2 regions of the Sporosarcina soli genome follow, and region 2 is predicted to be linked to the other one. Evidence: riboswitches for the same ligand, from Rfam matches in the RefSeq annotation. Region 2 holds a riboswitch; the other holds the start of a gene.
What was found. Region 2 has a riboswitch for S-adenosylmethionine ahead of ACFPRA_RS14355 (5-methyltetrahydropteroyltriglutamate--homocysteine S-methyltransferase). Riboswitches for the same ligand answer to the same signal wherever they lie in the genome.
Positions count from the first base shown of each region.

Region 1: another riboswitch for S-adenosylmethionine. It lies ahead of ACFPRA_RS12150 (NtaA/DmoA family FMN-dependent monooxygenase); the one in region 2 lies ahead of ACFPRA_RS14355 (5-methyltetrahydropteroyltriglutamate--homocysteine S-methyltransferase).

Region 1 covers NZ_JBHSNO010000005.1:1,688,584-1,704,001, forward strand. Annotated here, with positions in the region: gene ACFPRA_RS12095 (sigma-54-dependent Fis family transcriptional regulator) at 1-837, opposite strand, end outside; gene ACFPRA_RS12100 (catalase) at 1,051-2,658, shown strand; gene yiaA (inner membrane protein YiaA) at 3,040-3,510, shown strand; gene ACFPRA_RS12110 (DMT family transporter) at 3,555-4,526, opposite strand; gene ACFPRA_RS12115 (LysR family transcriptional regulator) at 4,668-5,543, shown strand; gene ACFPRA_RS12120 (MaoC family dehydratase) at 5,630-6,079, opposite strand; gene ACFPRA_RS12125 (MarR family winged helix-turn-helix transcriptional regulator) at 6,245-6,703, shown strand; gene ACFPRA_RS12130 (2,3-butanediol dehydrogenase) at 6,838-7,887, opposite strand; gene ACFPRA_RS12135 (homoserine/threonine efflux transporter) at 8,037-8,666, opposite strand; gene ACFPRA_RS12140 (TrmB family transcriptional regulator) at 8,807-9,640, shown strand; gene ACFPRA_RS12145 (LLM class oxidoreductase) at 10,130-10,699, opposite strand; gene ACFPRA_RS12150 (NtaA/DmoA family FMN-dependent monooxygenase) at 10,677-11,492, opposite strand; SAM riboswitch class I at 11,594-11,698, opposite strand; gene ACFPRA_RS12155 (urea transporter) at 11,775-12,704, opposite strand; gene ACFPRA_RS12160 (DsbA family protein) at 12,965-13,879, opposite strand; gene ACFPRA_RS12165 (TetR/AcrR family transcriptional regulator) at 14,049-14,645, shown strand; gene ACFPRA_RS12170 (hypothetical protein) at 14,790-15,418, opposite strand, start outside.
Region 2 covers NZ_JBHSNO010000007.1:132,615-148,032, forward strand. Annotated here, with positions in the region: gene ACFPRA_RS14315 (HpcH/HpaI aldolase family protein) at 1-580, shown strand, start outside; gene ACFPRA_RS14320 (hypothetical protein) at 583-777, shown strand; gene ACFPRA_RS14325 (amidase) at 774-2,219, shown strand; gene ACFPRA_RS14330 (NHL repeat-containing protein) at 2,398-3,231, shown strand; gene kdgD (5-dehydro-4-deoxyglucarate dehydratase) at 3,809-4,738, shown strand; gene gucD (alpha-ketoglutaric semialdehyde dehydrogenase GucD) at 4,751-6,217, shown strand; gene ACFPRA_RS14345 (ornithine cyclodeaminase family protein) at 6,489-7,436, shown strand; gene ACFPRA_RS14350 (FadR/GntR family transcriptional regulator) at 7,467-8,159, shown strand; SAM riboswitch class I at 8,439-8,554, shown strand; gene ACFPRA_RS14355 (5-methyltetrahydropteroyltriglutamate--homocysteine S-methyltransferase) at 8,646-9,758, shown strand; SAM riboswitch class I at 9,785-9,890, shown strand; gene ACFPRA_RS14360 (cyclase family protein) at 9,974-10,711, shown strand; gene ACFPRA_RS14365 (5-methyltetrahydropteroyltriglutamate--homocysteine S-methyltransferase) at 10,769-11,881, shown strand; gene ACFPRA_RS14370 (hypothetical protein) at 12,065-13,015, shown strand; gene ACFPRA_RS14375 (hypothetical protein) at 13,258-14,040, shown strand; gene ACFPRA_RS14380 (hypothetical protein) at 14,046-14,813, shown strand; gene ACFPRA_RS14385 (GntR family transcriptional regulator) at 14,817-15,182, shown strand; gene ACFPRA_RS14390 (ABC transporter ATP-binding protein) at 15,179-15,418, shown strand, end outside.

The DNA.
Region 1 (15,418 bases), on a different contig from region 2:
TATTTGCGCACTGATACCGATAATTTGATCAAACGGTTTTTTTTGATTTTCCGTTGTTTTTTCCGCCAAATGCTGAATTTCATTCACGTCTTGAATGGTGATCAAGTACTCGGATGACTGACGAACAGAAGAAATTTTTTGCTTATTCACCAGAAAGCTTTTTTCGATACCATTAATCGTCAAGTTGATCGTTTGATCGATTTCCTCGTCTTCTCGGCCCCTTGTGCGTAAAAAATGTTGAACTTCTTCCGGCAATATGTGTTTTTCTTTTATTTCCATCAATAGTTCTGCTTTTACATTTATTTCTTGGATGCTTCCTGCTTCATCAATGACAATGATTCCTTGATTGACAAGGTTCATAATTTTATCCATTTTTTCTGAACTACGCGTAAGCTGCTGGATCATCTCATGCTCGTGTAATTTACTGGCCAACAGATCTGCCATTTTACTCAAGAAAGTGAGGATACCTCCTGTATTTTCAAATAAGCGCAACCGCTGATCCTCATTAAAAGCTAATAACCCGATCACACCAATCGGTTGCCCTTGAAAGGTAATCGGCGCACAAATTTCACCAGTTTCCGAGCAATTCCCAAAAAACTTGCATCGCTCACAAATTGGGTCATGCCCAGGATTTTCAATCACGACGGGTTGTCCCGTCCGAACAGCGGACTGATAGACGAAGTCACCTTCCATTTTGCGAAGCACACTTTCTTTTTGCTCTCCCGTTCCTGCCACTCGAATGAAATGATGATTGGCAATCTCCACTTCTATTTTCAGAACAGCCGCTATGGCATCCGCGATCCGCTGTACTGCAGGTTGAATACTCATCAAATCCATCAAATCACCTTCTATTCTATCGCCGTAATGATTCAATAAAATCATACCACCCTATGGATGAATTCCATAACGTCTCTCTTGATACGAATACTTTTACTTCAAAAATGAACTCCCTCTCAGTGTATAAACTTTCTACGAAAAGTGAAGAGCTAAGGATGACTAATTTTGAGGAGGCTGTCCATTTTGGCAGAGAACAAAGACACGAAACAGGACATGCAACGCGAGACATTGACAACGCGCCAAGGTCATCCTGTGAAGGATAACCAAAACATTCGCACAATCGGTGATCGCGGTCCAGCCATGCTTGAGAATTATCATTTCATCGAAAAGATTTCCCATTTTGATCGGGAAGAGGTTCCGGAACGTGTCGTGCACGCGCGAGGAGCAGGTGCCTTTGGCTATTTTGAAACGTATGGAAAAGTGGGAGACGAACCCGTGGAAAAATATACGCGTGCCAAAGTATTTTCAGGTGCCGGGAAGAAAACACCACTGATGGTTCGTTTTTCTACAGTGGCGGGGGCGAAAGATTCCCCGGAAACAGCACGGGATCCACGCGGCTTCGCGGTAAAAATGTATACGGAAGATGGCAACTGGGATTTGGTTGGAAACAATCTCAAAATTTTCTTTATACGCGATGCGATGAAGTTTCCGGACATGATTCACGCATTTAAGGCTGATCCGGCTTCGAACGTCTCCAATCCTCAGCGGATGTTTGACTTCGTTTCCCGTTCACCTGAAGCGACGCATATGATCACCTTTCTATTTTCTCCATGGGGCATTCCGGCGACGTACCGCCATATGCAAGGTTCCGGCGTCAACACCTACAAATGGGTAAATGACAAAGGTGAAGCGGTGCTGGTGAAGTATCATTGGGAGCCGAAGCAAGGGATTCGTAATTTGACACAAGAAGAAGCGGACGCCATTCAAGCCAAGAACGTTGGTCATGCGACACAGGATTTATATGAAGCGATCGAGCGCGGGGATTATCCTGAGTGGGAGCTTTTCGTACAGATCATGGAGGATGATTACCACCCGGAGCTCGACTTCGACCCTCTTGATGATACAAAGCTTTGGCCGGAAGAGAAGTTTCCGTGGCGACCGGTTGGACGTATGGTCCTCGACCGCAATCCAGTGGATTTTCATGCGGAAATCGAGCAAGCCGCCTTCGGTACAGGCGTCCTCGTAGACGGCATGGATTTCTCAGATGACAAAATGCTGCAAGGCCGGACGTTTTCTTACTCCGATACCCAGCGTTACCGTGTAGGAGCGAATTATTTAAAACTGCCTGTGAATGCACCGAAAGTGCCTGTGCGCACCAATCAGCGTCGGGGTCAGATGGCTGTTCCTGATTTAGAAGAAGCTGGAGATCCACATATTAACTATGAACCATCGATGCTCGGTGGCTTTGAGGAAGCAAACCCAGAAAACCATCATCCACCGCATCACCCTACGTACAATGCGGCTGCTATGAGCGCACCCATTGATCGTCCGAACAACTACGGTCAAGCAGGACACACATACCGCAGCTTTGAAGATTGGGAACGCGATGAATTGATTAACAACCTATCCGATGCACTTGCCATCTGCGATAAACGTATTCAGGATGCCATGATCGAGCACTTCACACAAGCCGATGAAGAGTACGGCCGACGTGTCAAAGAAGGCATTGAAAAGAAAATGAAAGAACTAGGAGAAATGGGCTCGGAAAACAAAGTTCCCGGCCGTGAATCAGGACAATCAAAATATGGTCAAGGCTCATTAGCAGCGAACGAAGCAACAAAAGACGCTGTGAACAAAAGTCATGAAGCCGATCCCTATTAATTGTATATCAGACGTATGGACCGGGTGTGGACGCACCCGGTCTATTTCAATAGTTCCGCCATCTACTACTCCCCTTCCACACCTATACAAAACCGCAGTACAAGCGACCTCCACTAATTTGTCATCATCACGATTTGAAATATATATTTTTTTAAAGTCCAATTACACTCTAAATCAAAGAAGTACTAAAAGTGCTACTCTCATTCATATAGTATGAACAAACAAACCTTGCAATCTTATGCAGATTTCTCGAAACCTGTAAAAAGATCGCCTCACTGAATATAACGGATCACTTCAGTAAATAGATGGAATGGATTTTTCTAAAAACATTGCCGATTTAAGCTCATTTGGATTGTGATTATCGAAAGGGAGGGACGTTTAATGGCGAACGACCGCGAAGATTTATTTGATAAGGAAAAGCAAAATGAGCTGAAATTGAAAGTAGAACGAAAAGATGGAGAACCTACTTCAGCTTTCAAAGGGGCCTCTTTGGCAACACTAGTCATTGGAATATCAGCTTATATTATTGGTTTATTCAACGCTGCAATGGAACTAAATGAAAAAGGGTATTACTTTGCTATTTTACTACTCGGACTCTATTCATCTGTCTCTTTGCAAAAAGCGGTACGAGATAAAGAAGAAGGTATCCCAGTGACAAATATTTACTATGGGATTAGTTGGTTTGCCCTGCTTGTATCGATATTACTGATGGGTATCGGTTTGTACAACACAGGTAGTATCGTTCTAAGTGAAAAAGGATTTTATGCGATGGCTTTCGTTCTTAGTATCTTTGCAGCCATCACCGTCCAGAAAAACGTCCGAGATACACAGAAAGCAAGAGAAAGAGCTTGAACTCCTTTTCGCAAACATAAAAACGACTTCGTTGGAAGTCGTTTTTATGTTTCCTGTAATCTTCCTTCGAAATTCTCTTTCGGCTGCTTGCTTCTTTGCTGCCACCTTAGGAAAATATTATTGGTCAACAAGGATATGATAATGAAAATGGTGCCTATATAATCGTACACTGTGATGCCCGCCCCTTGAACAATTTGAATGACCAACGTCGTAACAGGTACCAGGTTCAAAAATAATAATCCATTTAACGGTGTGATGACACTCACGCCATAATTCCACCCTACCAAGGCAATCACACCTGGGAAAATTACCATAAAAGCAATATGCGGGCTCGTGATCATAATTGTTTCAACAGTTGGAAACGAGACGTAACCTGAAAGTGTCGCTCCAAGAACGACAACAAGTGCAGTAGCCGTTCCAAGCAAACAACTTAGCGTCGAATAACGTAACGCGGACCAGCCATCCTTGCTAAATCGGCTTCCGCCCATCGTGTAAACCACCCACCCAACGACTGCGATAAAAATCAATAAAGAGGGAAGAATGTCATTTTTCGCTGTAAAAAAAGCACCAAAATCACCTTTTGTGACGACTAACGATGCTCCAACAAACCCGATAAACACACAAAACATTGTAAATGCATGAGGTCGTTGTCTGATGAACACCCAGGCAATAATGATAGAAATCATCGGCATTAAAGATTCCATAATGGAAGCGATCATCGTACCTGGATTGCCCAATAAATCTTGCCCCCAGAAAATGAGCAAATTATAAACTGCAAAGGCCATTGTGCCGTAAAACCACAGGTGCCAACCTTTCCCTTCAAAGCGGAAAGCTTGTTTGCCTTCCTTCCATAACAACCACACGATTAAAATGATCGTTACAAAGCCATAACGGAAAATCGTAAAATAAAGTGGGTCAATATGTTGAAACGCATGATTCGCTACCGGAAACATTGCTCCCCAAGATATTGCGGAGATCAAACATAAAAAAGCACCCAATACTACATTATTTTTCACGCAAATCGTTGTCTCCTTCAATTAATTTCTCTATATCCATTTAATCACAAGTTAGCTATCTCTCAAAATGAACAATAATGATGTTTAACATCTAAATTAGTGATATCATGAAAGAAAGTTAAATGGAAAGGGTGGCATCGGGTGGAGTTTAAAGACTTGGAAATCTTTCAAATGGTTGCAAAAAAAGGAACGATTACTGAAGCCGCAAAAGAATTAAGTTACGTCCAATCAAATATTACATCACGGATCCAGAAACTTGAGACTGAAATGAATACAGCTCTTTTTAACCGGCATAACCGTGGAATGACGTTAACGCCTGAAGGAAAAAAACTGCTAGTCTATTGCGAGAAAATCCTAAAGCTGACAAATGAAATGAAAAAAGTCGTCCAAAGTAAATCGGAACCGGCAGGAAAACTGGAAATCGGGTCCATTGAAACCGTCATAAAATTACCGGTTATATTATCTGCCTATAACAAAAAATATAAAAATGTAGACTTATCACTTCTGACAGGGGTTACCGAACAACTCCAAAATGACGTCTTGAATCATAATCTGGACGGTGCCTTTATAACGGAAATTAACCAGCATCCTGAACTTGTTGCCCATGACGTTTTTCAAGAAGAACTGGTCCTCATATCGGACAACACCAAAACGTCATTGGAACAATTAAAAAAAGAGCCGTTCCTATGTTTTAGCAAAGGATGCGGCTACCGGGCAAGATTAGAAAATTGGTATAAAGACCAAAACATCACACCACAAAAAGTGATGGAGTTCGGTACCTTGGAAACCATCTTAGGAAGCGTCGCCATGGGACTTGGCATTACATTCGTCCCGAAATCGGCCGTTTCCCATTTAGAAGAAAAAGGATTGATCCAGTGTCATTATCTACCTGAAAAATATAGCAAAATCAATACCGTCTTTATCAGACGAAAAGATGCCTACTTAACCTCTACGCTCGAAAAGTTTATCGAAACGTTTGAACAAAGCAAAGGTGAACCGGCTTATCCGCTGACTTGAGGATTTTATCCCATGAAAAAACCCCGTTTGATAGCTGGAACGGGGTTATGCCTGTTTAGACTTCCATAGAAACAATCGCCAATCCCCTATCCTTCACTCTTTCTAAAGCTTAACAGTTTGGCCGTTAACTTTTGACAAACTTCGTTTTTTTGATTTAACGTTTCACTTTCAACAAGTAGAAGTGCTTGATTCGGTTTGGATTTTGAAGGTTTGATTTCTTTAATTGTACTTTTCACATATAAAATATCATCTGGACGGGTTGGCAGTGGCCAATTAATCTCTCCCCCGGCTCCAATAATCCCATGAGCAAAAGGTAGACTTTCCGTCAAAAGTTTCATCGTAATAGAAGCAGTATGCCAACCGCTCGCCGCCAACCCTTTGAAAAAAGTATCTTCCGCAAGCTGCTCATCACAATGGAAAACCTGCGGATCAAACTCACGGGCAAATTCTTTTATTTTTTCTGTACTTAATTGATACCTTTCACTGACAAAAGTATCCCCCACTTTTAAATCATCTAAATAAAGTGCCTGCTTCATCACAATTACCCCCCTCTTCCCTCTTTTGTATGTATATACATGTATCACGCAATATTATTTCCTTGTGTCCTCTTCCAAGTCTATGTATATACATATATAATGGTAGTAACAAAAGAATTATCTGTCAAGAAATAATTATCTGTAAATTAAAAGGAGATTCACTTGATGAATAACACGCATAATAAAATGGATTACATTATACAATTTTGCGCTTGTGCAAATCTTAGGAAAGCAGCGAGGAGTGTGACGCAAGCTTACGAAAGGAAAATGGAATCTACCGGCCTAAAAGTCACCCAATATTATATGTTAGTGAACATTGCCCGTCACGATAAAATTTCAATCAGCAACCTGGGAGACGTCATGTTACTCGACCAATCCACGGTTACTCGCAATGTGAATGTTCTCAAGAACAGGGGCTATGTCAACATTGCAAAAGATATAAGTGATTCAAGAACAAAATCCGTTTCGATAACCGAAATAGGTCTTGCCAAGCTAGAAGAAGCAACACCTATTTGGTTGCAAATACAGGGGAAAATTGAAAAGGATATCGGCCAGGAAAAATATCAGGATTTATTGGAAACGCTAAAAAAATTGCAAGAATTTGTTGAACCATATGACAGGTAAGAACGTTATCGCAATGAGTGCTCTTTACACAATTAAAACAGGCGGAGATCAATTCTCTCCGCCTGTTTTATTTCAGAGACTTGTGAGTCAGCCTCTTTGATAACAACAATATTCATTTATAAAATAAGATTAAATTATTTTTCACCACTTAACTCAACTAAAATTTTGGATTGAGTTTTGTCGTTTGTTAATGCTTCAAATCCTTTGTTAACAATATCATCCAACACAATTTGACTTGTAATGATTCCTTGTGGATTTAATTGTCCAGTGCTCATTGCATCAATTGTTCTTTGGAATGTGGATGGTGTATAAACAATTGAAGATAGGACATTTACACCAGTATTGATAAGTTGAATTGGATTCCACTCGATCGGTCTGGCAAAAATAGAGATGATCATCATATTACCTTTTGGTTTTGTTACGTCAATGGCTTGTTTAAATGTCGGTGCAACTCCTGCGACTTCAAAGGAAACATCCACCCCGTCTGGCGCAATTGCGCGCACCGCTTGTACAGGCTCTTCTTTACCAGAGTTAATCACATGCGTCGCACCTAATTCTTTCGCTTTCTCCAATCGATTATCAGACAGATCTAATACAATTATTTTACTTGCGCCAGATGCTTTAGCCGCAATAATCGTTAATAATCCGATAGGTCCCGCACCAAAGACTGCAACCGTATCACCTAATTCGACGCCACTGTCTTTTACAGCTTGTACAGCTACGGCCATTGGTTCTACTAATGCACCATCCTGCAATGTTAAATTATCAGCTAAACGATGAATATTGGTTTCAGGAACGTTCGCATACTTCGCAAATCCACCATTTCCATGTAACCCAATGAAGTTAAATCCATCAAAGCGATCCACTTCTTCATGTTTCTTTCTATATGTTAGTGTAGGGTTGACAACAACTCGGTCCCCTACTTTAAAATTTGTAACCTTTGAACCTACTTCTTCAACAACACCAGCAAATTCATGCCCCATTGTAAGTGGTGCAACTTCGCCAGTCAAATCCGCTTTCGCATCTACTGGTACGAAGACCGGTCCTTCCTCATATTCATGCAAGTCACTTCCGCAAATACCTGCCCATGCGACTCTCACTTTCACTTCATCTTCTCGTAGCGCCCGTAATTCGACATCTTCTACTCTAATATCTTTTAGACCATGCCATACTGCAGCTTTCATTGGTAATTACCTCCTGATGTAAGTGATTTACTGAAACTAAAGTAATACTTTCGATACAAGATAAATATATCACTATATTGATTTATTTCCAAATTAACTGCCTTAGAATAGAAAAAACCGTTCAATGATCTGAACGGCGAAGATTAAAGTTAAATTCCTGTTTTCACACCGAAGCCTATTAAAACCAAGCCCGTTGATTTTTGGAATATCTTTTGGAATTTGGGGTTGTTCAACCACTTTTTAGCGTAATCAATGAGCGTGACAAGAAATAGAAACCACACTACAGCGAGTGCAGTTAGGATGAAGGCTAATAGGATCAATTGCTGTTTTACATTTCCATCCAAATTGATAAATTGCGGCATGATTGTGATATAAACCAAAACAGTCTTAGGATTCAGAATATTATTCAGTAACGCTTGCATAAAAGAACTTTTATTATGCCGGTTGGAATACGTCGTCGGCGAATTGGCCTGGGATTGAATTTCCTTTAAAGAAAACACGCTTTTCGTAAAGAAACTTTTTATTCCTAAATAGATTAGGTAGGCGGCTCCCAAATACTTAATGATGCTGAAAAGAACGACCGACTTTGCGATGACAACAGATAAGCCAAGGATCGCAATCAATGTCCAGAACGATAGCCCCATTGCCATGCCAAGAACAGTATAACGCCCAGCTTTTGGACCATAGCTCAGTGTATTTTTGACAAGCAACATCGTGTCTGCCCCAGGTATAATCACCATCATTGCAGCTATGGAGATATATGTAAGTAAGTTTTCCACGATGAAATCTCTCCCCCTTCTTTAGTGACTACACAAGTAACTACTGATGTAAATATAGCAGATGTCTTTGGATTAAATCAATACGTTTTGATAAAATACTAGTTACAAAGGTAGCGACTAATTTTATATAGGAGAGCTGTATGAAAGAAAACATTTTAGAAACATTAAAGAACCTGAATTTCACCGAATATGAAGCGAAAGCCTATCTGACTCTATTGGAAGAATCGCCTTTAACCGGCTATGCTGTCGCTAAAAATTCTGGCGTACCACGCTCAAGAATCTATGAAGTGCTGGACGGCCTTGTCATGCGCGGCGATATTCTCGTTAGTCACGGGAATACGCCGCAGTATACACCTGTCCCCGCAAAAGAGCTCATTAAAAACCGTCGACTGAAAGCAGAAGAGAACTTTGAACTGGCAGAAAAATCTTTAGCGGAATTTGAAAACTCTGCAAGTGACCGGGAGAATATTTGGAATATCACAGGTCGTCATGAAATACTTGATAAAGTAAAAACATGTATAGCAGCGGCGAAAAAAAGAATTCTCTTAGAAATTTGGAAAGAGGAATACGAAGAGTTGGAGCCTGAACTAAGACAGGCAGCAAACAGAGGAGTTCAGGTAATCATTATTGCTTACGGGGAAATCGTTTCTGATTTTGCTACTGTTTACTTGCACTATATGGGTCATGAAATTACAGAAGAGTATGGTGGACAATGGCTTGTCTTTAGCGGAGATGATTCAGAAGTGGTAGCAGGTATTGTTTCGCTAGGTAAGGATAGCCGTGCGGCATGGACCATGCATGTAGGTTTGGTCATGCCCATTACAGAAGTCGTGATTCATGATTTGTACCTCATGGAAATTATGGAGAAACATAGAGAGCTTTTGGAAGAAAGCTTTGGTGAAAACCTTATCCATTTACGTCGTAAATTTTCAATCCATCCAGATTTTAAAAAGCATTATGTGAAAGAAATTTAACTTGATTCAGCAGAAGTCCCCCACTTCTATAAGTGGCGGGATGAATGCCAAAATTCATTTCAAACAGAGGGAGTTCAAACTCCCTGTAGCTGACGCTTCGCTTTCAGTACAAAAAGATTTGCTGATTAGAGGAACTCAGGCTAAGATCGCCGCGTCCTGAATGAAAGTGCCTTAATTTCTGCAAAAAAACGCAGAAATACGGCAAATCAAACCCTTCGCTGTTTGATTGGCAACGCCTGAGTGGCCAACATCCTGTTGGCCCAAGCCTCCGGCGGATGTCACAGATTTTGAAAGGAGTTAATTGAGCTTTGCTCAATTCAAAATCTGGACGCAATCACGCCGAGGCGTGATTGATTAGATTTTCCGCAATGACAGCGGCTATGAAGAAATAACCTCCCTACGCGATCCAGCAAGAAAGCAGGGAGGTTATTTTTCTGTAACGCCATTTCTCATCCACAGCCGATCAACCGCACTTCATATTGATATCCATTATTGTGTAACTAGTTCCCTAACGACTTGTTTTCGCACTTGTTTAGCAGGATGATTTTCTCTTAGTTGGTCATGGCCAAATAAGTTATTCCGGAAAGTCCCCTCTTCGTATGCTGTTCGCACTAACCCCCGCTCTTGTAATACCGGAACAACCAGCTCAACGAAGTCTTCGAAGGAGCCTGGTGTAATGGAATAAACAATATTAAATCCATCAATATCGGCAATGTTCATCCATTCCTCTAATGTGTCCGCTATTTGTTCAGGGTCCCCGACAATCAGTTCACCGAGACCGCCAAGTGCAACTTTTTCAGCGATTTCATTCACAGTCATGCCCGCAAAGCCTTGTAAGATTGATCGCATTGCGTCATTCTCAATATACTCCACCTTTTGATTCGGATCCAACTCCGCCATATCGATTCCTGTCCAGCCACTCACTAGCGCAAGTGCCCCTTCGTGATCGATATATCGCTTATAATCTTCAAGCTTTGCTTGCGCTTCTTCCAACGTCGGCGCGACAATCGGGGTAACGGTCGTCAACACTTTAACATCATCTGCCGGACTTGACAACATCTTCCCTAAACGTTGCAACGATATTTTTCGTTTTCTCTAAAGATGGGGACGATACAAAAATAAGTTCAGCATGATCGGCTGCAAACGCCCGGCCCCTAGAGGATGCTCCAGCTTGAAAGATAACCGGTGTCCGCTGTGGTGATGGTTCACATATATGGTTTCCTGGAACTTGATAGTACTTGCCGTCATGGTTAATGTCATGAACTTTAGAAGGGTCTGTATAAATTCCTTTCTCTTTATCAATGACAACCGCATCATCTTCCCAACTTGCTTCCCATAGCTTATAGACAACTTCCATGTATTCATCAGCCCGCTCGTAACGCTCATCATGTGGGGTTTGAGTGTCGAGACCAATGTTTTTTGCTGCACTATTTAAATAAGATGTCACGACATTCCAACCAATTCTTCCCTTCGTCAAATGGTCTAATGTTGACATTTTTCGAGCAAATGTATACGGATGATCATGTGTAGTGGAGGCAGTTAATCCGAACCCAAGAGATTTGGTTACAGATGCCATGATTGGAACAATAAAAGCTGGATCATTGGCCGGCACTTGCATACCAGACCTGATTGCTGGATCTCTTGAACCTTTGTATACATCGTAAACGCCTAATACATCCGCGATAAATACAGCGTCAAAGTGCCCTTTTTCCAAAACTTTCGCAAGATGTGTCCAATATTCAATGTCCTTATAGCCAGGTGTCTGATCATCTGGATGCCTCCATAACGCATGCGACTGAAACGCCGCGCAACTCATTTCAAAGGCATTTAAATACATTCTTTTTTTAGTCATGACTGTTCCTCCTATTTTTGTGATTCTTTGATTTTTAGAAAACTTCAATAGTAAAAGCCCCCTTTTCGACAGAAAAGAGGGCTAGGTAAATATAGCTTTGTCTCTTATCTTCCAAAGGTTTCCCCTTGCTGGAATTAGCACCTTCCTGCGACGCAGAGGTTGCTGAAGCTTCAACGGGCCAGTCCCTTAGCTTCTCTTGATAAGTTTATGTATTTGTATGAACAATCATAATATACTAATTTTAAATCGTCAACAAATGAAAAAGTATTTCAATGAGTCGAATTACAACTTAGGCAGTACTTTCCTTGCGCTAAGAAATATCCATGTGCTTAATACAAAGGGCAGTGTTAATGGTGGAAGACCAAAAGGTAGAAGCCATGTATGAAGACTCGCTGCGATTGGAACGGTCAAACAAGCAGCAAGTATTCCCGAGACATAAGAAAGTCGCCTTTTGCTCGTATTAAATACGACTGCCACTGCCATGGCAGTTAAAATCCCATTGTAGCCGTACAAGCCTACAAATATTAATGAACGTTCTGCTCCTAGTATCAAAGCTGTTAATAAAGCTGCTGCATTCCCTAAAAAAGCATAAAGACCAAGTCGCCAACCGGCCCAAAAAACAGCAACAAAAAGTAAAATCCCGGATATTGTATAATCAAGGAAAAATACTTGTCCAATTCCGGTAAAGATGCCTTCTTTCAAATTAAACGGCCCTGTAATATCCAATTTCCATTGCCATAAGCTTTGAGGAACGAGTGCATTACTCGTATGTACTGCACTTAACCGATAAGAAACGAGCAAAGTAAACAAAGTTAATCCAACAAAAGGGAATGTTAGAACCGGTATGCCCGTATTTTTCATCACATGCATCAATGCGGCAGTCACGATGGCAGCAAGAAAGGCGCCGACCAGACTGAGGATCCAATGGTAGGGACCCGTTAGAAACAAGTAAAGGGCCATACCTGTAAGCACAGAATTAAAACCAAATAGCCCTTGATCAACAAGCTCTTCATCAGCCCCGCCTAATTTGCCTAGCAATGTACCAATCATCGCTGACAGCAGAGCAATGACGCCTAAAGAAAAGGAAGATATCATAATGGCGAGTAGAATGATAGCCCCGGTAACGGCATTTTCTATCAAAATGGCTTGTGAAATCCCTTTTAATGATACTGTTATAAAATGAAACCGATTGACGAATGAATTCTTTTTCAAAGTATGCTCCCCCGATCGTCATATCGTTTCGCAGTAGATTGAATGGCAAGTGACATCTCTGAATAACTATTCCCATAAATCAATATTAACTGAAGTCTAAAAGAGAATCTAGTCACAGAGTAGATGCAAGATGATTCGTATTAGAAGAAAAAACGTAAACAAGTAAACATACAGCGAAATAAGAATCAAAAAAGTAAAGCTAATATGCAACTTTAGGGAATAAAAAAGTATAAGGCACTCGGACCGAGTGCCTTGTACTTTTATTGTTTAGTCGTTGTAAAATAGTATTCCCCTAGAATTTCTTTCGCTTGATAATTCTCTGGTGAAAGTTCTTTTTCAATAAAAGCGTGTACGTCTGATTGCTCCACATCGTACATGACTTCAATTTCTTTGGAAAATAGCAGTTTTTCTTTTTCAAGCAAGCTGGAAAGCGACGGCTGTTGTTTTGGTTGGAGTTCTTCTATATTTAGCACTTGTTTTAATCCGTCAACATAATTTTCAAACGGACGTCCTCCAACAATTTTCACGCCTTTATTTTCTTCATTCATCATAATAATCGTGGGGAAACCTCTGGCACCTAAGTTTCTTGTCAAAACAAAATCTTCATTCAATAATTGTTGTCCGATTGGCTGTTCAGCTTCATTGACAATAGCTTCCCCGTCAAGACCGAGTTTATCGACAACTTCAATCATCACCGCTGGATCTGATATATTTTGATTGAATGCGAAAAGTTCTTCTCTGGCACGGCGCAAGTAGTCAAATGCTGCAGCATCGCCATGATTTTTTTGAATGACTTTAAATACACGCGAGGCTGGATAAGAAGATTGAACCGGATTATCAATCATTAGACTACCATCAATCGGCATTCTTGAATGTTCTCCCACTTCTCTCCAATGACCCGCAACGTCAGCTGGTTTATAAATACCGTTTGCAGGATCGATTGGTCCATCATGCCATTTTTCCAGCAAACCTCCCATAACTGTGTGAAAGTCAAAATAATGGCCATATTGCTCGACAAAACGGCGGAGTGTCGGTTCAATGGCCCAGCAATGGGAACAAATAGGATCCGTCACATAATATAGATTCACCTTTTTTTTTGGTTGGTTAAAATCAATAAGCCCCATTTCCTCTTCGCCAGCCACTCCGCAAATACCCGTTTCTAAATCACAAATCATATTCAGATTTTTTTTCAATGTATTTTCCCTCATCTCTTTTAGAAATTAATTATTCGCTTATAATTGAATTTTATAACATAATGAAAAGCATCAATACCAATAGTTCATTGAAAATGTCGTTTATCCAACACATTGAGGAAATTGTTGAAAAAGTAGGAGGGAGATTGACATGACTCACCCAAAGACGGATCCCCGCATTCAACGTACACGCAAGTTAATCATGGATTCTTTTATGGAACTTTCCGGTAAAAAGGAATTTAAGGAGATTACCGTTAAGGATATTACAACAGATGCTATGATTAATCGCGCCACTTTCTATTATCATTTTGAAGATATATACGATTTACTGGAAAAGGTGTTATCGGAAGTCTTGTTAGTGAATTTGGATTTTAATGATTATCAAAATAACGAACTGAATGAAGAAGCGTTGGTTAACATTTTCAAAGCGATCACAAATTTTCAAAAATCCTTATCCAATCGTTGTCATAGAGGATACGAAGATACCATTGCCCGTATCATTCGGGAACAGCTCGAAATCATTTTTTATAAAATGTTGTTATTCCAAAATAAAACCGAAGAAGATGAAGCGCTAAAAATTACTGCTGTTGTATTAAGCTGGGGAATTTACGGAGCTTCTGTAGAATGGAGAAGAAGTAGTAAAGAGATGCTACCAGAGGAATTTATCAAATTGGCGATTCCTTCTATACTTTCTGGGATCGGCTTTGGGTATGCTGGCGAAAAAATATTAAGCGAAGAAAACTTATGATGTCCTCATGAAGATAAAATGGAGAGGGTAACCCACGCCTCGCTATCAGCTAAATAATCAGGTTGACTACACTTAGTAATAAAAAAGATTGGTGGATAGAGAAAGCAGATTGATTCCTGCTACTCTATCCGTTCAATATAATATCTAGTTCTCATGGGAGTCATTTACTAACTTCTCTTGCTCTTCCTCAACAGAAACTTTCCCATTTATTTCGTTCGAAGATTCTTTCGCATTTCTAATTTGGTTGTTCATCTCGCTGTCGATGCTTCGCATACGCCCGGCAAGTTCGTCAATTTTCTTTGCCTTACTTTCTACAAATGTCCCGCGTTCTTGGTCATATGCCATTTCTGTTTTGAGTCGACGATGCGCATTTTCGATTGGTACTTTCACCTGTTTTAACGCACTGACTTGTTCAAGGGATTGGGCTGATTGAAGAAGAGATGTCAATTGCATACCTTCAGATTTTTCCTGTGTTTTGGTAGCAGCTTGTTGCTTTTCTTCTTGTTCACGCTGTTCTCTTTCTCGTTTCTGTGCTTCTATTGCCGCCATTTGTTCTTCGATTTCCGTAATTTGCTCATCGAATGCTCCCAGTTGTTCTTTAATCGTCGAAAGTTCTTCCCCAGCCTCTAATGTACGTTCAATTAAATTACTTTTCGCCTCTTGAACTTTCTGGCGTTTTTCCATTAAGCTTTCAATCATATTGGCAGACCTTTCTTGCCAATCCCCTAGCCGCGCTCGTGCTTCATCGCTAATCATAATCGAATCCCTTTTGA
Region 2 (15,418 bases):
GGACGATTACGGTACTATTTTGAGGGCTGTAGAGGCAGGGGCAGATGCAATAATGGTGCCGCATTTAATTTCAAAAGAACAAGCTGAACAAATAGTGGCAATGGCTAAGTATCAGCCAATTGGTCAACGCGGGCTCGATACTTCAACGAGGGTAGCTAAGTTCGGCGGCATAAATGTGAAAATTGAAGACCATATGCGAAGTCAGAATGAACGATTACTAGTGATCGGTATGATCGAAGATGCAGAAGCGGTTTTGAACATTGATGAAATTGTCACTGCAAAGGGTTTAGATCTACTATTTATCGGTGCAACTGATTTATCTGGATCCCTTGGTTATCCGGGACAAGTTACACATCCAATTGTCCGTGAAGCAATTCAAGAGGTAATCGATAAAGCAAATAATGCTGGAGTAAAAGTGGGCATTCCGGCTTTTAAACCAAATCAGATAGGAGAAGTAATAGATATGGGTGTTAGTTATCTTACAACACCCGCTGTAGATGCCTCATATTTAATGCAAAGTTTAAAAGCACATCTTGAATCTGTCAAATTAAAGACAAATACTAATAAGGGGTTGTCATAGTAATGGACATGAATCAGAGAGTACTAATGTTATTTAAATCCAATAAGATTGATAGCAGATATTTTGATTTAGATGCCTTTAATGAAGAGGCAACTATATTTACAAATAAGGTTCAGGATGTCAAAGCGAAAAATCCATTACTTAACTATGAGCCTATATTCTCAATTAATCAAGTTAGAGGTGAATCCGACAGATGAGCAAATTAAATTATTTAGAATGGAGTATCGATCAGCTAAGTGAAAGCATTAAGGAAAAAGAAATTTCCCCTGTTGAAGTGGTTGAGACAAGCCTAAACTTGATCTCTTCAAAAAATAAAGAGTTGAATGCGTTCGTTACTATAATGGAAGATGAATCAAAAAAAGCTGCTAAACGAGCTGAAGAAGAAATTATTAATGGTAATTATAAGGGGCCGCTTCATGGCATTCCTATTGGATTGAAGGACTTGATTTGCACTGCCGGTGTCAAAACTACATTTGGTTCTGAAGTTTATAAAGATTATATTCCTAATTTTGATGCAGAAGTTGTCACGAAATTAAAGGGAGCCGGGGCTATATTAATTGGAAAATTAAATATGCATGCATTTGCATATGGAACGACAGGAGATCGATCGTTTTTTGGACCAGTTAAAAACCCGCATAACATTCAGAAGATAACAGGAGGGTCGAGTTCTGGATCTGGGGCAGCCGTAGCTTCCTTTCAATGTTATGGTTCGGTTGGATCGGATACTGGGGGATCGATAAGAATGCCTGCTTCGATGTGTGGAATTATAGGAATGAAACCCACATTTGGAAGGGTAAGTAAGTATGGATCCATACAATTGTGTCCAACATTAGACCATTTAGGTCCTATGACCCGAACGGTTACCGATAATGCCCTTATGTTAAACGTATTGTCTGGTTTTGATAAAAAAGATAGCTATTCTGCTTATTCGAAAATTGAAGACTTTACCGAGGGGATTAATAGGGGTATTAAAGGTAAAAAAATTGGAATACCTACTAACTTTTATTTTGATATTATTGACACTGAAGTTCGGCGTGTATTTGATTCGACTGTCAGAAAACTCCGTGAACTAGGAGCTAACTTTGTCCCTATTGAACTTCCTGGCATGGACGATCTTCTAACGGCACAGCAAGTTTTATTGGCGACTGAAGCATATACATCATTGGAGAGAGATTTAATAAATAAACCTGAACAGATTGAAGAAGAAGTAAGGTCACGAGCGATTGCCGGGATGCTTACTCAAGCTAGTGAATATATTCAAATGCTGCAAATCAAACACAAGGCAATTGATATGCATAATGAGGCTTTAAAAAAAGTTGATGTGATTTTGACGCCTACTTTGCCAATGGTACCTACTAATATTGAACAAAGAGTGACAAATTCTTATGGCTTACAAGAGCATGTCCGTATTTTTGCACGATTAACAGGTCCGAGCAATACTACCGGTCTCCCTGCCATTTCTGTTCCGGGTGGTGTATCAGAATGTGGATTGCCGATAGGCGTACAATTTATTGGAAAGGCCTTTGCAGAAGCTGAACTTTATCAATTTGCTTACGCATTAGAACAAACCGAAATATACCGTTCAGCTCTGTCCTTAAATAGATTTGAAAATTCCAATTTAGAAAAGGTAATGGAGTAGGCTAATTAACTTTGTATTAACTTATTTTTTAAAAGAACATAGTCATATTTATAGAAAGCAAAAATGATTAAGCTTTTTGCGACAGAAATAGAATACCGAATTAATTCAAGAAGCATTGATTGTGCATGTATGGAGGAATTTTGTCTTACTTATGGTTACTTGATGGAAGGAGAAAATAATGGGGATTTTTATTCTGGGTGATAAAAAGTATCAGGTGAAAAGGGATTGGCTACAGTTGCCACAAAGTAAATTGTTAACTAATATTTCAGGGATTTCTACTGATAATAAAGGACGTATTTATGTGTTACAACGAAGCAATCCATTTATGCTAGCTTTCTCACAAGACGGTGAACTCGTTGATGAATGGTTCGATGAGACCCTCTCAGATGGTCATTATTTTAGAATAACAGATGATGGTAGAGTATGTGTAGTCGATAGAAACCATCATAGGATTGTAATTTTTAATAGTTCTGGAGAGGTTCTTCAAGTTATTGGCGATCAGCAGAATCCGGGTGGTTTAGGTGTACCATTTAATCATCCTACAGATGTAACGGTGAATGATAAGGGTGATTTCTTTGTTTCTGATGGTTATGGAAACTTTTCTGTACACCACCTAAATCCAAGTGGTGAATTAATCGATACTTGGGGAGGACCAGGAAAAGGAGAAGGAGAATTTACAGTACCCCACTCAGTTTTGGTAGATCAACAGGATCGTGTCTTAGTTGCTGATCGTGAAAATAATAGAATTCAAATTTTTAATCAAAAGGGAGAGTATTTGGAAGAAATCAAGAATCTTTATCGCCCGATGAGTATCTATGAAGATAAGGATGGTTTCATTTATGTAACTGATCAGTCACCAACATTGAATCTATTTAATCCGAATGGTGAACTTCTCGGCAGGTTCCTTACCTTGGGAACAATTGGACATGGTGTAACTGTTGACGAAAATGGTGATATATATATCGCTGAAATGTTTCAAGACATGATTATTAAATTTATACTTTTAAATTAAAGAACTTCAAAAATAGAGAGCCAGTGTGTAGAGCTATTTCATCGCTGACACATTGGCTCTTTTCTTTTCACTATAAGTAATAAGTTAGAGAGTTAAAAATGACGGATTGTTAAAATTTAGGTGGGAAATTGCTTTATTGGGTTCACAAAATTTCCGAAAAATTATGGTTCCGAAATCACTCACTGACGTGCCAGATCTATAGAGTTTGATAATTCTTTGATTGAATTCTATGTTATAACTTTTTTGTTTCATTCGGATGATGTTTTTTACTTCTTAGGATTGAGATGTTATAAATTTGCTTTATTCCTATATTTAGTAACTCTTGACATCCCTTAAATTCGTCGCTTGTTCATTGATATTACTATTTGTCTGTTACCTATAGCTTTTATTGAAGGGTAAGTGCATATAGATAAAAATTAATCCATCCCAATGGTCATTAAGAATCACCAGTCGGTGATGACAAAATTTTAGAAATTACTATACCAATAGAATGGAATTTTTACATTTGACAGAACTTTATAATTGTAATACAATAAGACATATAAATTGAAAGACTATTTTGAAAGGTGGAATTTACATGACGACAAATCGTAGGAAGGCACCAAAAGGGATTTTAGGATTTCCAGTTGCACCGATGGATGCTGAGGGGAAATTGGATTTAGAAGGACTGGGGAAGAATATCGAGTTTTTAGTTGAAGAAGGGTTATCTTCCATTTTTGTTGCATGTGGAGCAGGCGAGTTACATGCAGTCAGCAACGAAGAATATAGAGCGATGGTAGAAGTGGCTGTTGAAAAGACGAAAGGAAAAGTTCCTCTCTATACGGGTGTTGGCGGAAATATCACACATGCGTTGGAGCAGGCGAAAATTTCTGAAGAGCTTGGTGCAGAAGGGTATTTGATTTTACCACCGTATTTGATCGATCCATCACAGGATGGCATTTACAATTATTTGAAAGAAATCATTCAAAGCACGGACTTGAATGCGATCGTCTATCAACGTGATAACTGTATTTTTGAAGCGGAAACACTTCAGAAACTATGTGAACTGCCACAGCTTGTCGGCTATAAAGATGGCATCGGCAATATGGAAAAGAACGTGGAGTTTACACACTTGATTGGGGATCGGCTAGAGTGGATCAACGGGATGCCGTTAGCGGAAGTGACAATGGCGTCGTATGTGAACCTTGGTTTCACGTCCTATTCATCGGCGATTTCCAATTATATACCTCATATTTCAGCCAAGTATTACGAGGCATTGCTCAGCGGCAATAAAGCTCTGGTGAATGAACTATACGAAGATGTCATTTTCCCGATTCATCGTATTCGTAAGCAGAAGAAGGGTTATGCGGTATCGTTGATTAAAGCGGGCATGCAAATCGTCGGTCTTCCTGTGACGACGAATGTTCGCGCACCGATCGCACCGGTTGAAGAATCGCATTATGAAGAGTTGAAAGTCATTATTGAAAAGGCATTGGAAAAGTATCCTGCTAAAGTAGCAGCGGTTTAAGAGGAGGACATTATGGCAACGACAACTGAAGCAAGAACAACAACCTACTTGAATTATATTAACGGTGAATGGGTCGCGTCTGAAACAGGGAAAACAGGCGTCAGTAAAAATCCGGCGCGCAAGGACGAAGTGGTTGGAGCCTATCAACTTTCCAACAGCAATGATTTTGACAAAGCTGCTACGGCAGCAAGAAAAGCGCAAAAAGCATGGCGCAAACTGGCAGGGAATGTGCGGGGCGATTATTTGCTAAAAGCGGCGTCCATTATGGAAGAGCGAATCGATGATATCGCAACGGCGATGACGCTTGAAATGGGGAAGACTTTTCCGGAAGCGAAAGGTGAAACGGCACGTGGTGTAGCTATTTTACGTTATTTTGCGGGCGAAGGGATGCGTACGATCGGCGATGTGATCCCTTCGACGGACAGCGAAGCGTTGATGTTCACGACGAGAGTGCCTTTGGGGGTTGTCGGTGTTATCACGCCTTGGAATTTCCCGGTAGCGATCCCGATTTGGAAAATGGCGCCGGCTCTCGTTTATGGGAATACAGTCGTGCTAAAGCCGGCCAGTGAGACGGCTGTTACGAGCGCAAAAATCATCGAGTGTTTACATGACGCGGGTATCCCTGCCGGTGTCGTAAACTTGGTGACAGGTTCGGGTGCTTTGATTGGAACCGAAATGGCGAACCATAAAGAAATCGATGCCATTACATTCACAGGTTCGAATGCGGTCGGGAAGCAACTGGCGCAAATTGCTGTTTCAAGAGGTATTAAATATCAACTTGAAATGGGTGGGAAAAACCCGGTCATCGTTGCCAACGATGCAGATTTGGAGTTGGCTGTTGAAGCGACAATTAGCGGTGGATTGAAATCATCCGGCCAAAAATGTACCGCCACGAGCCGCGTCATCGTGCAACAAGATATTTATGAGACATTTAAAGAGAGATTGCTTGAAGAAGTGGCAAAAATCACAGTCGGAGATGGCATGGATGCAGGCACATGGATGGGACCGAGTGCAAGTCAAGGTCAGTTGGATACAGTCCTTTCCGCGATTGAAAAAGGAAAAGCAGAAGGTGCTACACTTCTCCTCGGTGGAAACGAAGTGAAAAGAGATGGTTTGAATGGCTACTTCGTGGAGCCGACTGTCTTTGAAAACGTGTCTGCTGACATGGCGCTTGCAAGAGAAGAAATTTTCGGTCCAGTGCTTGCGCTAATGAAAGTGGAGACGATCGAAGAGGCGTTGGAACTGGCAAACGACTCAGAGTATGGGCTAAGTGCTTCCATTTTTACGACAAATATTAGCAATATGCTGTCGTTCATCAATGAAATGGATGCAGGTCTGGTACGTATTAATGCTGAAAGTGCGGGGGTTGAACTGCAAGCTCCATTCGGTGGCATGAAGCAATCCAGCTCCCATTCCCGTGAGCAAGGGCAAGCAGCAAAAGAATTTTACACGGCAATTAAAACTGTGTTCATTAAATAAGATGAAGGAGCGGGAGTTATGCGATGAAAAGCTTAACTCCTTGTTTCGATAAGGGGAGAACCGTTGCAGGACAGACCAGCGAAAATCGTTGGTCTCTCTTCTGTTTATCTTCATTCAGCAAATGTTTTTGTACTGAAAGGAATGTGCCTTAATTTCTGCAAAGATCGCAGAAATACGGCAAATCGAACCCTTCGTCGTTCGATTCGCAATTCAAAATCTCGACGCAATCACGCCGAGGCGTGATTGATAATGATATTTGGGAGGAATTAAGATGCGTTTCATTGATGAACAAGAAATTAGAAGTTTGGTTACCGTGAAAGATATTATCGATATAATTGAAGAATATTATTTGAATGATGGCGAGGAAAGGTCGCTCGTACCAGAACGGTTATTCATCAATGATGCCGACAATTCTGCGCTTTTAATGCCTTCTTTTTATGAAGATTATTATGGGGCAAAAGTGATTGGGATCGCACCGGGAAATGCTGCAATTGGGGAAGCGACGTTGCGTGGCATTTTTCTGTTGAATGACAGGCAAACGATGAAACCGCTTGCGATATTGGATGCGCGGACGATTACAGCGATGCGGACCGGTGCTGTTAGCGGCCTGGGGATGAAATACTTGGCGGCCAATGATACGGATACCATTGGTGTGATTGGTACGGGCGACCAAGGATGGAGTCATTTGGAGGCGGCATGCGCTGTCAGACAAATTAAACGGGTTTTGGTGTATAATCGTAGTCAGGAAAGACTTCATCCGTTTATGGAGAAAGCGAAGAAGGCATTTCCATCGATCCGCTTTGAAATTTCAAATCCAGAAACGATTTTGACAGAAGCACAACTGATCATTACAACAACGACGTCAATCGATCCGGTCCTCCCTTATGATGGCAAGGTGGATTTGACTGGAAAGCATTTTGCAGGATCGGGAGCATTCAAATCGTTCATGCAGGAAATTCCCGACGCAATTATCAAAGAAGTGGACCATCTCTATGTTGATACGCACGCGGCATTTTCCGAGTGTGGTGAACTGATGAATGCCAGGGCATTTGGACATAGTGAGAAGACGGTTCCCGAACTGAAAAGCCTTGTACAAGGCGGGGAAAATGAGGAAATGAAGCGAAAAACGACCCTTTTCAAATCGGTTGGTGTCTCGATTTTTGATATTCTGACTGCGAAATTGGTCTATGAACGAATGACAAGCCGTATTCGCATGTAAAAACCAGTAAGAGAAGAAAGGAGGGATTGGATGAAAGAATATAAAATGGATACAGTCCGCAGAAGCACGCTTTCCCAACAAGTGTTGGAACAGATTGTTCAACTGCTTATGAGTGGACAATTGAGACCGGGCGATAAATTGCCGGCGGAAATGACGCTGATGGAGCAATTTGACGTGAGCCGACCTGTTTTACGTGAAGCGCTCAGTTCATTGGAAACATTAGAAATCATTACGAGAAAACCGCGCGGGGGTACATATGTCAATGAAAGAGTAGGTAGCAATCCATTCAAAGTGATGCTTGCCTTATCGATCAATAACGTTTCCGCCGTCATTGAAGCGCGTATGACGTTGGAGTTAGGGCTTGTTACGATTGCTGCCGAAAAAATATCGGACGACCAGCTGGAGCAATTGAAGGAAACGATTGATAGTATCCAAGCCAATCCAGACAGCGACTACGGTCGATTAGACAAGGAATTCCATCGCATCATTGCACAAAGCGCCAACAACCCAGTTGTTGAAGGGATGATTGAATCATTGTTGATTGCCCATGAAAAAACGGATAGTCTCATTCCTTTCCGTGAGCCTGGCGTCACCGTGGAACATCATTTAGGGATTTACGAAGCGCTTAAAAACAGAGATCCTTACGCAGCCTTTCAACAGATGTATAAGCATTTGAGCTTTGTTAGAAAGAAACTGCTGGATGAACCTGTAAAAGATCAGTGAAGGGAAAAGCTCGCAACTTGTGCGGGCTTTTTAACTTGATTCAGTAGAGGTTCACCACTTCCATAATTAGCAGGATGAATGTCAGTATTCGTTTCAACTCAGAGGAAGTCCAAATACCTGCTGATTCAAAATCTGGACGGAATTACGCTGAGGCGTAATTGATTGTTAGACCATTGTGAAGTTCATGCAAAATGGAATAGTCCAAACATTTATTGATTTCGATATTGACATTCTATTCTAGCACCTGTATTGTAGTAGTTATCAACCGAATACGTAACTTTCTTATCGAGAGAGGTGGAGGGACTGGCCCTTTGATACCTCAGCAACAGACTTCTATGAAGTACTGTGCTAATTCCAGAAGCTGTGGCATCTTGCCGTGGGCTTGAAGATAGGAAGAGAATCTAGCGAAATTGCCAAAACCTCTTCTTATCATGGAAGGGGTTTTTTTATATCCCTTAAAAAACAACTAGAAAGAAGGAATAGACAATGACAAACCAAACAAAGACAGTAGCGACAGCACCATTTAGAGCCGATCATGTAGGAAGTTTATTGCGACCGGCAAATTTACATACAGCACGCGCCGAGTTCAAAGAAGGCAAAATTTCTGCGGAGCAATTGCGCGAAGTGGAGACGCAAGAAATTAAGCGCATCGTGGAGAAGCAACTTGAAGTGGGCTTGGAAGTGGTGACGGATGGTGAGTTCAGACGGACTTGGTGGCACTTCGACTTTTTGGAGCATTTGAATGGCATAGAAGGCTATGTATCAGAGAAGGGTCGCCCGTTCCAAGGGATTGAAACAGAGCGGTACAATGTCCGCAATACCGGAAAAATTTCCTTCAATCCGGACCATCCTTTCATCCGTGATTTTATTGAACTCAATGAAATTGTCGGAGGACGTGCAGTGGTGAAGCAGACGATTCCGAGTCCGAATCAGCTGTTCCCGAGCGAAATTCGCAACAGAGAAATTTACCCGAATATCGAGGATTACGCGAACGATATCATTCAAGCGTACCGGGATGCGGTGAAGGCATTTTATGATGCGGGTGTCCGTTATTTGCAGTTTGACGATGTCTATATCGCGGGGCTTTCAGCGGAAAAACTACCACATAGTGACGATGAATTTACAAGGGAAGAATTAATCAATTTGGCGTTACGTGTCGTGAATGGCGTGTTGGAGGATAAGCCGGAAGATTTGATTGTCACAACGCATTTATGCCGTGGAAACTACAGATCGACTTGGTCATTTGAGGGTAGCTATGCGCATATTGCACCTACTTTATTTGCCAAAGAAAAGGTGGACGGTTTCTTCTTGGAGTATGATGACGACCGTTCAGGAGACTTCGGGCCGCTTGCACATATTCCGAACGGCGGTGCGAAAGTGATTCTCGGCGTTGTCACATCGAAAAACGGCGAAGTAGAAGACAAAGAATTGATCAAAACGCGTATTGAAGAAGCGACACAATACGTACCGTTGGAGCAATTATGCCTAAGCCCGCAATGTGGCTTCTCTTCCACGCATCACGGGAATGAGCTGACGGAAGAACAGCAATGGGCGAAGTTGAAATTCATCGTAGATGTCGCGAAGGAAGTTTGGGGATAACCGATAGACCAATTGAATAGATGATTTTCTTATCCAGAGGGGTGGAGGGACTGGCCCATTGATGCCCCGGCAACAGACGTTTACGAACTGTGCCAATTCCAGAATCATGATGTATGTGGTTGAAGATAAGAAGAGCGAAAAGCGATTATGCGGAAACCTCTTCTTACTACGAGAAGAGGTTTTTTATGGAGGAAATGAATGAAGGAGAGATACGTATGGCAAACGAATTGATCAATGCGATTCAATTATTGAAGGAAAAAGAGTGGGTCGATTTGACGCATACGTTCGGACCCGATTCACCGCATTTTTCAGCATTCGATGCGGCGGAATTCACGACATTATTCGATCATCAGGACGGTTTTTTTGCACAGCGTTTTGCATTTGCTGGGCAGTATGGTACACATATTGATGCACCGATTCATTTTGTACGGGATACGCGGTATTTGGACGAACTAGGGTTGAAGGAATTGGTATTGCCACTTGTAGTTATCGATAAATCGAAAGAAGCGGCTGCCGATCATGATTTTACGTTAGCTGTGGAAGATATTTTGGCGTTTGAAGCTCAGCATGGACGTATTGAGGAAGGCACATTTGTCGCATTGCGAACTGATTGGTACAAGCGTTGGCCAGATAACGAGGCGTTTTGCAATAAAGACGCCGATGGCAATAACCGCATCCCAGGTTGGGGGCTTGCCGCTCTCCAATTTTTATTCGAAAAAAGGCAAGTGAAAGCAGTCGGACATGAAACGTTCGATACAGATTCGGCCATCGACTTCCAGAAAAACCAAGCGCTGCTCGGCGAATATTATGTGTTGGACCAAGATACGTACCAAATTGAGTTACTGAAGAATTTGGATAAAGTGCCTGCAAAAGGTGCTGTTATTTTCAATATTGTACCGAAGCCCGAAAAAGCTTCTGGCTTTCCGGTTAGATCGTTTGCAATCTTGCCTTAAAAAGACAGTGTTCAATTGATTTCTCACAAAAATAGATAGGGAAAGAAGGAATTTACCATGACAAACAAACCGGCTACAGCCATACAAGCACCTTTCAGAGCGGATCATGTAGGAAGTCTCCTGCGTCCGGAAAACTTGCACGAAGCACGGAAGGAATTCAAAGAAGGCAAAATCACGGCTGAACAATTGCGTGAAGTGGAAACACATGAAATCAAACGCATTGTCGACAAACAAATTGAAGTTGGCTTAGAACTCGTCACGGACGGCGAATTCAGACGCACTTGGTGGCACTTGGATTTCATGGAGCATTTGAATGGATTTGAAGGCTATGTGCCGGAGACAGGTTACAAATTTGATGGTGTTGAAACGGAAAGATACAACGTTCGTAACACAGGCAAGATTTCCTTTAATCCAGACCACCCATTCATTAAAGACTTCATTGAGTTCAATGAAATCGTCGGTGGCCGTGCCGTAGCCAAACAAACAATTCCGAGTCCAAACCAATTCTTCAATGCAGGAATTCGTGATGTGAATATTTACCCGGATCTCGAAGAGTACGCAAATGATGTTATTCAGGCGTATCGCGATGCACTACATGCATTTTACGAAGCAGGTGTGCGCTACTTGCAATTGGATGATGTGTACATCGCAGGACTTTCTGCTCCGGACATCCCATTCAACGACGGTGCGTATTCAAGAGAGCAACTGATTGACCTAGCGCTCCGTGTCATTAACGGCGTATTGGAAGGCAAGCCAGAAGATTTAGTGGTCACAACGCATCTGTGCCGTGGCAACTACCAATCGACGTGGGCATTCGAAGGAAGTTATGCACTGATTGCACCAACGCTATTGGCAAAAGAAAAAGTGAACGGTTTCTTCTTGGAGTATGATGACGACCGTTCAGGAGACTTCAAACCGTTAGAATATATTCCGAACGATGGCGCCAAAGTCGTTCTAGGTGTTGTCACATCGAAAAACGGTGAAGTGGAAGACAAAGAAGCAATCAAAGCACGTATCCAAGAAGCAACACAATACGTCCCACTTGAACAACTATGCCTCAGCCCGCAGTGCGGATTCGCTTCCACGCACCATGGCAATAAACTGACGGAAGAGCAACAATGGGAGAAATTGAAATTCATCGTCGATGTAGCGAAGGAAGTTTGGGGATAAATCATAAGATGGGCAAAGCTTACGTTTGTAGGCTTTGCTTTTTTTTATGTTAACGCAAAGTTGTGGATAAGGTGGTGGATTGTTATTTTTCGTTTTCACTTACCCACATGTGGATAATTTGATAGTTGTTCCTTGAAACTTTAGGATGTGGATTGCCGTATATAGTAAAAAGGGGTGCGGACTATGAGACAGGATATACACAAACGGCAAATGGACTTGACGATGTTGCGGACGGAGCGCAACCGGGTAAAGCGTCGACTTGATGGCACGGAGGCGCAATTGAAGGATGCGCGTGCTTTGCGCGATCGGTTGCAGAAGCAATTGACGAAAGAACAGCAGGACGTGGTACAGCTTGGGAAATTTTCTTTTATGAATAAAATAAAAGAGTGGACGGGCAAATGGGATGAGCAGATGGAGAAGGAAATGGCCGAAGTGGCGGAAGTAGAACTGCAATATAATGAAGCGGAAAAAACGGTGACGGATTTGGAGGCGGAAGTCGGACGCCTACGTGAAGCGATGAAAAATCCGGAATTTGCTTATATCGATGAGGAATGGGCGGATTTTCTGCAGGAGAAAGAGACGTGGATTCGGCAGAATGATTCCGTTGCCCATGCGACGTTGCAAAAGATTGCGGATGATCGAGTACGCGTCCGGTCGATGCTACGCGAAATCGAGGAAGCTCGGGATGCAGGGAGCAAGGCGATCCGTGCGCTGAATGCGGCGCTCGATAAGCTTGGATCGGCGGAAGGAATGTCGATATGGGACACATTTCTTGGAGGTGGGTTGGTTGTATCGGCGTTGAAATACTCTGAAATGAATAGTTCAGATGATCTCGTCCATCGTGCGCAGCGCGCGCTTCGTCATTTTGAAACGGAGCTTATGGATGTTCAGAATGCGGCGACGGAATCATTTAAGGTGAATAACAATGATATTTTCACTTTCACGGATGTGTTTTTTGATAATATCTTTTCGGATTGGATGGTGCATTCGCGGATTACGGACGCCAAAAGTAAACTGAACGTTGTACTTCAGGATGTACGACGTGTTCAAGATCAGCTTGCAAGGAAGCGCGATGAGATGGAGCATGAATTGGGACAGCTTGATGTAAGGGAAAAAGAGATCATTGAAGCGTGAACACCAAGATGGATTTTTCTTGGTGTTTTTTGTGGGTGAAATTGCGGGTAGATAGTCCTGAGTTGCAATCAAATCTGACTTGAATGCAAGCAAAGGCGGTTTGAACGCAATCAAATCCATCGCAAGTGCAATCAAAACAATTTTATTCCCCGGAACTCCTCCCTCTGATGATTTTGCTTTACAACTCCCTTATCTATAGTGTACTATTTAACTAATACACCGGTACAGGAGGAGGTACGCTGATGAAACAATGGAATGGATTGGTGTGGAAAGAGTGGGTGACGATGAAGTGGCCACTTCTTGCGAGTGCGCTATTGGCAATTGTTGTCATGTTATTTTTTCCACTTCTGATTACTCGATTGATCGATGCTGACATGCATGTGTTTGAAGTTGCGCTTGTCATTTGCTTTCTATGGGCGGGTGCGAGTGTACTTGCACCGATTGTTGCTTTGCTTACGATGTTGGGCAGGGAGATGAAGCGACCTGATGTGTGGCTACATTCAAATGCGTCCATTTTCAAGTTAATTGGGACGAAAGTCTTTTTGGCAGCGATGATTGGGGCCGTCGGATTGCTCATTCCGACCTTGGCGTTGGCGATTCACTATATTTTTTCTAAATCAGGCATTTTTTCGTTCAATGAACTGCTTTTCTTCGGAATCATTTTCATCGTCATGCTTTTTGCAATTTCGCTCGTTTTTATGAGTCTCGGTTTTTTCTTCTGGGTGATCGATCGCTTGTTGAAGCCGTATATAAAGGGGTTTTCAATGGTTGTGACTTTCGTTTTGTTCGTGCTGTTGTCCCGGCTCTATGGAGAATTTATTGTCTCGGACTTCTACAAGCAGTTCGTGCGGATTGGTCCAATCGATTTAATGGCCATCAAAAACCCGATGATCACAACGGATTTTGTTTATTTCCAGCATACAAAGACGGTATTTTACACGGGTGAGATCCTGTTCGAGACAATCTTCACAATTGCACTATTCATCGTTGCAGCTGTCCTTTTTGAGAAGAAAGTGAGGTTGTAAAGCTTATGAAAAGATGGAGAGGTTTAGTGCAAAAAGAGTGGGCACATATGAAATGGAGACTTGTCTTCTTTGTGTTCTTGAATAATCTATTGCTATTCTGGGGAGTTTCTCATCTCTTTTTGGGCGCGCCGGAAGGGTTCCTCACTTCCATCCAACCGATGATTGGCATTTGTTTTACGTTGCACATGATCATGGCGATCACTTTGCTTTTCGATAGTTTAGGAAAAGAGATAGGTAAACCGGATATTTGGCTTCATTCGCCTGCATCGATACGACAGCTCGTGGGGGCAAAGTTTGTCCTCGTTACTCTGACGGTAGTCTGTTCGCTCGTCGTATATGGGATCGTTGCAGGCATTGCCTATGTTTTCGGCGGATTTGTTTTCCTTTGGGCTGATGTCGATCTCTTGTTGACCGTCGGCGTTGTCATTTTATTGAACGCGGTCTATGTTATGGCGATCGTGTTTTTCTTCTGGTCCATTTATCAAGTATTCCGTTCTCGGATTGGCTGGTTTTCGATCCTCGTCATGATTGTCTTAGTGAACGTCTGGCTTTATGGATGGGCGCTTGTCTGGTTCACGGAAGTGTTCCAAACAGTCATGGATATGGGACCGATGTATGGTCCAATTCAGACGGTGGATCTATTAATGTTTAACAACTACATTATTCCTGGTGGAACGATTTTAACGGTGGGTAGCCTTGTTCTCTATGGATTGCTGACCCTGTTTTATTTCGTTATGGGATCCATGTTGTTTGAAAAGAAAGTGAGGTTGTAAACGATGGGCATTGATTTTCTTCCAGATAAACCAATTTACCAGCAGCTCATCGACCGGATCACGGGAGCTATTATTCGGGGGACCTTGCAGCCTGGGGAAAAATTGCCGTCGGTTCGTGAATATGCGGTGGAAGCCGGGGTTAACGCGAATACGATGCAGCGCGTCTATAAGGAGCTGGAGCAGATGGAAATCACGGAAACAAGACGGGGGCAAGGATCTTTTGTGACAGGAGATGAAGCGAGAATTGCGATGCTTCGGGATGAAATGAAAGAGCAACTGGTGACATCATTCCTCCAAAACGTCGAAGCGTTCGGTTTTACGACAGCGGAAATCGTGGAACATCTACAGAAACGGGGTGACAAACGATGATTGAATTGAGAAATATTACAAAGAAGTATGGCACTCGCAAGGCGTTGGAAGACATTACATTGACGTTGCCGCATGGGAAAATCATCGGTCTTGTCGGGGAGAACGGCAGTGGGAAAACGACGCTGCTGAAGCTAATGTCCGGATTGTTGACACCGAATGCGGGGAGCGCGGTGTTGGATGGGAAGCCGATCACGCGTAAGGTAGCCACAAATATTGCGTATATGCCCGATGCGGAT